2 linked regions of the Bosea vaviloviae genome follow. The protein of the gene in region 2 interacts with the protein of the main gene of each other region in a pairwise test. Links are inferred from orthologs where the notes say so. Each region holds a gene or a part of one and is shown on either strand. Other genes may lie near its edges.

The links. The genes of interacting proteins can lie anywhere in the genome.
Region 1: the proteins of BHK69_RS03820 (region 2) and BHK69_RS09515 interact in binary tests that used the Escherichia coli proteins (3 or more experiments, as listed by UniProt). The link is inferred for Bosea vaviloviae from one-to-one orthologs.

What each region holds. Positions count from the first base shown.
Region 1 is NZ_CP017147.1:2,029,495-2,032,493, reverse strand. What follows is about bases 30-2,960. They hold BHK69_RS09515 (peptide deformylase), read right to left. Parts: upstream 1,791-2,960; coding sequence 1,269-1,790; downstream 30-1,268. Other genes in these bases: BHK69_RS09510 (DNA recombination protein RmuC), read left to right, coding at 1,905-2,960; fmt (methionyl-tRNA formyltransferase), read right to left, coding at 305-1,234; truA (tRNA pseudouridine(38-40) synthase TruA), read right to left, coding at 30-146. Also shown: more of truA, read right to left, coding at 1-29; more of BHK69_RS09510, read left to right, coding at 2,961-2,999. UniProt on the Escherichia coli protein: Removes the formyl group from the N-terminal Met of newly synthesized proteins. Requires at least a dipeptide for an efficient rate of reaction. N-terminal L-methionine is a prerequisite for activity but the enzyme has broad specificity at other positions.
Region 2 is NZ_CP017147.1:810,745-813,671, reverse strand. What follows is about bases 22-2,880. They hold BHK69_RS03820 (aspartate-semialdehyde dehydrogenase), read left to right. Parts: upstream 22-863; coding sequence 864-1,898; downstream 1,899-2,880. Other genes in these bases: BHK69_RS03815 (DMT family transporter), read left to right, coding at 2,114-2,880; BHK69_RS03825 (hypothetical protein), read right to left, coding at 22-415. Outside these bases: more of BHK69_RS03825, read right to left, coding at 1-21; more of BHK69_RS03815, read left to right, coding at 2,881-2,927.

The sequences.
Region 1 (2,999 bases), 1.2 Mb from region 2 along the record:
CCGGCGCAATGCAGGCGCACGGCATGACCGCAGAAGCCTTCGATCGATTCCTCGACACTCTGCTGCACCGACGGCCCGTTGAGCTGGCGCTGCCAGCCCGAGAACGGCGTGCCATCATATTCGATGACGAGCTTGTAGCGCGGCATCAGAGCCTGATGCCGAACAATGCACGGCGGTTTTCGGGCAACGTCATGCTCATACTCTAGAGCATTTCCGCGTTTCTACGAATCGCGAAAATGCTCTAGCTCCTTGTTTTGACGCGTTTTCTTCACGCGAACCGGTGTCCACTTCGCTCGAAAACGCTCTAGAGCTTCGCGCCGGCCGTAAGCTTCGTCCCACGCAGGAATTCCGCCCCGGTGACAGGTCGCCCGCCGGCGCGCTGGACCTGCAGCAGCTTCACCGCGCCCTCCGCGCAAGCGACGGTGCCCTCGCCGTCGAGCAAGGTGCCGGGCTCGGCCGCCCCACCCGCCAGCGCCGTGCGCAAGATCTTCAATCGCTCCGGGCCCTTGCCGAGATCGATCTCGGCGAAAGCACCGGGAAAGGGCGAGAGACCACGCACGAGGTCATGAACCTGCTTGGCCGGGCGCGCCCAGTTCAGCTTCGCCTCGGCATTGCCGATCTTGGCGGCGTAGCTCACGCCCTCCTCCGGCTGCGGCGTGAAGCGCAAGCCGCCGCGGCCGAGTGCCGCCAGCGCGCGCACCATCAGATCCGCGCCCAGCGGCGCCAGCCGGTCGTGCAATTCGCCCGCCGTCATGTCCGGGCCGATCATCAAGCTCTCGACCATGCCAACGGGGCCGGTGTCGAGGCCGGCTTCCATCTTCATGACGCAGACGCCGCTCTCGGCGTCGCCGGCCATGACGGCACGCTGGAGCGGAGCCGCGCCGCGCCAGCGCGGCAGCAGCGAGGCGTGCAGGTTCAGGCAGCCGAGCTCCGGCAGATCGAGGATCGCCTGGGGCAGGATCATGCCATAGGCGACGACGACCGCGACATCGGCCTGATGCGAGGCGATGGTCTCGAGCGCCTCTTCCGATTTCAGGGTCTTGGGCGTGAAGACGGGGATGCCGAAGCGCTCGGCCGCGCGCTGCACCGGCGACGGCTTGAGATCGAGCCCCCGCCCAGCCTGCGCCGGGGCGCGGGTGTAGCAGGACACGACCTCGTGGCCTTGCCCGATGATCTCGGTCAGGGTCGGCACGGCGAAATCGGGCGTGCCCATGAAGATGACGCGTAAGCTCATACGCTGAACATGACCCCAACCGTAGCCTTTGCACTCACGCCGCGCTTTCGCGCTTGGCGACCTTGGCGAAGCGCTTGGTCACGCGCTCGCGCTTCAGCCGCGACAGATAATCGATGAACAGCACGCCGTTGAGATGGTCGACCTCATGCTGCAGGCAGGTGGCGAGCAGGCCCTCGGCGGCAATCTCCTGGGTCTTTCCGTCGAGATCCATATAGCGGAGCTTGATCGAAGCTGGCCTTTCGATCTCCTCGTAATATTCGGGGATCGAGAGGCAGCCCTCCTCATGGGTGCTCATCTCCTCGGAGGTCCAGATCACCTCCGGATTGACGAAGACCATCGGGACCTTCTCCTCGTCATCGCTCTTCGAGAGATCGATCGTCACGATGCGCTTGGGCACACCGATCTGGATCGCGGCGAGCCCGATGCCGGGCGCGTCATACATCGTCGCCAGCATGTCGGCGGCGAGCGTCTTGATCTCGGGAGTGATCGTATCGACCGGCGCAGAAACCTGACGCAGGACGGAATCGGGCAGGATAACGAGTGGACGAATGGCCATGGGGGCTCTGCGCGGAATTTTTCGAGGTTGCCGCGACATAAGCACTTGTACGCAAGCGGTCAAACTGTTCCGCTTTCGTTCGGAATCATCACCCGAATCTGCTAGGCTCTTCCGATGAAAGAGATCGCCTTCATCCTGCTCGACCGTCCCGTGACCTGGGCCGAGGCCGCGCTCGGCTTCGCCGGCTTGAGTCTCCTCCTGCTCGTGCTGGTCGTCGTCTCGTCCTGGCGCGGCGCCTCACGGCGCGCGCTCGAGGCCGCCATGGCGACTGAGCGCGCCCGCGAGATGGACGACAAGGTCGCCGAAATGAACCGCAGCCAGGCAGAGCTGTCAGGCCGCCTGCAGTCGATGGCCGAGATCCTCTCGACGCGGCAGGGCGATCTCGCCCGCCTCGTCGCCGAGCGGATGGATGGTTTGCGCCAGCAGGTCGGCGCCGGGCTGGAGCAGAATGTCCGCCAGACCTCGGAGAGCCTCGGCAAATTGCAGGAGCGGCTCGCCGTCATCGACTCCGCCCAGAAGAACCTGACCGACCTCACCTCCGAGGTGGTGACGCTGAAGGATGTGCTCTCGAACAAGCAGGCCCGCGGCGCCTATGGCCAGGGTCGCATGGAAGCGATCATCCGCGACGGGCTGCCCGCCGCCTTCTTCGCCTTCCAGCCCCAACTCTCCAACGGCAAGCGGCCCGACTGCATGGTGACGCTGCCCGGCGACGGGCGCGGCCTGGTGATCGACGCGAAATTCCCGCTGGAAAGCTTCACCATGCTGCGCGAGGCGCGCGGCGACGAGGCGAAGAAGGCGGCAGGCGTGCGCGTCCGCAATGATGTCGGCGTGCATGTGAAGGACATCGCCGAGCGTTACTTCCTGCCGGGCGAGACGCAGGATCTGGCCCTGCTCTTCGTGCCGTCGGAATCGATCTATGCCGATCTGCACGAGCATTTCGACGATGTGATCCAGAAGGCGCATCGCGCCCGGATCATGATCGTCTCGCCCTCGCTGCTGGCGCTCGCGATCCAGTTGATGCAGTCGCTGGTGCGCGACGCCCGCATGCGCGAGGAGGCGCAGGTGATCCAGTCCGAAGTCGGCAAGCTGCTCGCCGATGTGCGCCGCCTTGGCGACCGGGCCGAGAAACTCGACCAGCATTTCCGCCAGGCCCAGGAGGATGTCTCCGGCATCCGTACCTCGGCCGGCAAGATCGCCAGCCGCGGCGAG
Region 2 (2,927 bases):
GCTCGCTGTCGCCGGCAGCAGACAAGGCGGTGATGAGGCTCGCCGTCAGGCCGATGCCGGTCAGGGCGGCAAGCCCGCGCCAGACCAGTCCGCCGGTCAGCCCCAACCCGAGACTCAGACCCGAGCCGCGACGGCCGAAAGCGGCGAAGGCGCCGCGCAGCAGCATGGCGAAGCCGGTTTCGATCGCATCGGCGCAGCGGATCAGTGCGGTGACGCCGTCGAAGCGCGCAAGACCGACGCGCACAAGACCGACGCGCACAAGACCGAAGCGCGCAAGACTGAAGCGCGCAAGACGAGGCCTGCTGCGATCGACCGCGGCGGAGGCCGTCCGGCCGGCGGCCTTGGCAAGGGCTGCGACCGCGGGCCAATGCGAACGGACCGTGCCGAGCAGGATCGATGAGACATCACGCGACACGACCGGGACTCACCTTAATGGCCGCGTCGTGTGCGCGGCTCGTCTTCACCGGCGCGGAGACTGGCCGGGTGTGAGTCAGCGCCGGGTTACCGCCGACGGGCGATCCGGAAACAGCGTAAATCCAAGGTCAAGGAGCAGGGTTAACGGCGGGGGACGTTGACTTTTGGCTGCCTTGGGTGTTTTGACTTGCGGCAAGGCGCGCGGGGAAACTCGCCTTGCGCCGACGCGAAGCCTTCAGCCCTTCGGGATTGGCCCTGTGAACGTCCGTCAGACGACGAAACGCACGACCAAAACGACGACCGGTAAAACGGTTACGTCGCGCTGACCTTCGCCTCGATTCCGGGTTCTCTCCCCCCGGCGGGGATAATCGCCGAACCTGCTTCACATCATCGAGCGGGCCGGCATCCCGGGGGAGACCAAACCGGTTTCATCCAAAAGGATCATCACAATGAGCTTCAAGGTCGCGATTGTCGGCGCCACGGGTAATGTGGGCCATGAGATGCTCGATATCCTGGCCGAGCGCGCTTTCCCGGTCAGCGAGGTCGTAGCGCTCGCCTCTTCCCGGTCTATCGGCACCGAGGTCTCCTTCGGCGACAAGGTCCTGAAGGTGAAGGCGCTGGAGCATTACGACTTCTCCGACACCGATATCTGCCTGATGTCGGCCGGCGGCGAGGTCTCCAAGGAATGGTCGCCCAAGATCGGCGCGCAGGGCTGCGTCGTGATCGACAACTCCTCGGCCTGGCGCATGCATCCCGACGTGCCGCTGATCGTGCCGGAGGTGAACGCGGCTGCCGCCGCAGGCTTCACCAAGATGAACATCATCGCCAATCCGAACTGCTCGACCGCCCAGCTCGTCGTCGCCCTGAAGCCGCTGCACGACAAGTATGTGATCAAGCGCGTCGTCGTCTCGACCTATCAATCGGTCTCCGGCGCCGGCAAGGAGGCGATGGACGAGCTCTTCAACCAGACGCGCTCGATCTTCGCCGCCGGCGAGATGACCACGAAGAAGTTCCCCAAGCGTATCGCCTTCAACCTCATCCCGCAGATCGACGTCTTCATGGAGGACGGCTTCACCAAGGAAGAGTGGAAGATGATGGCGGAGACCAAGAAGATCCTCGATCCGAAGATCAAGCTGACCGCGACCTGCGTGCGCGTGCCGGTCTTCATCAGCCATTCCGAGAGCGTCAACATCGAGTGCGAGAAGCCGGTCACGGCCGATGAGGCGCGCGAGGTGCTGCGCACCGCTCCCGGCATCCTCGTCATCGATAAGCACGAGCCTGGGGGCTACATCACCCCGCATGAGGCGGCCGGAGAGGATGCGACCTATATCTCGCGCATCCGCGAGGACAACACGGTCGAGAACGGCCTCGCCTTCTGGTGCGTCTCAGACAATCTGCGCAAGGGCGCGGCGCTGAACGCAGTGCAGATCGCCGAGGTGCTGATCAACCGCAAGCTGATCCAGCCGCGCAAGCAGGCGGCGTGAAGCGAGGCGCAGTCATCGGCTGATCGAGGCGGGCCGAGAGCCCGCCTTTGTCTTGACGGGTCTGTTGCCCCCGATGCTCGGACGCGGCCATGCATGGTCGCCGTTCGATCTTTGCGCAACGCGAGGCCGATCAAATCGATTAGCGTCGCGTTTCAATCCCGCGCGTCGATGATTTGCCAAACGCTCCCCACCCAGAACCGACACCCTTGCCGCCTGTGACGGCAGCATTGCCGCCGCGTCGCGACAACGCCTTTCGCGGCATCGGGCTGATCCTGCTGTCGACCTTCTTCCTGACCGCGTCGGACGTAGTCTCGAAACTGCTCACCGCCACGGTGCCGCCGCTGCAGATCACCTGGCTGCGCTATGGCGTCTTCACCGTGATCATGCTCGCCATCGTGGCGCGCAGCGGCGGCCTGGAGCGGTTGCGGACGCGCAAGCCGATGCTGCAATTCCTGCGCGGCCTCGGAGTCACCGGCTCCTCGATCGTGTTCGTGATCGGGCTCAAATATCTGCCGATCGCCGACGCCACGGCGACGAGCTTCATCGCGCCCTTGTTCGTCACGGCCTTGTCGATCCCGATCCTGGGCGAAACCATCGGCTGGCGGCGCTGGACCGCGACGCTGGTCGGTCTGCTCGGCGTGCTGATCGTGGTGCGGCCGGGCGGGGCCGGCTTCCAGCTCGCCTCGCTGCTGCCGGTCGTCTCGGCCTCGACCTGGGCCTTCGCGCTGATCGTGACCCGCATGATGAGCCGGACCGAGAGCCCGCTGACGACCTTGGCCTATTCGGCGATGATCGGCTTTGCGATCGTCAGCGTGGTGATGCCCTTCGCCTGGCAGCCACTCACGGCGGAAATGCTCTGGCTCGGTGTCTTCGTCGGCACCACCTCGACGGTCGGCCACTGGCTGGTGGTGCAGGCTTTCCGCCATGCCGACGCTTCGCTGCTGGCGCCGTTCTCCTATATGCAATTGCTCTGGGCTGCGATCTTCGGCTTTTTCCTGTTTGCCGTTCTGCCCGACATCTGGACGCTGG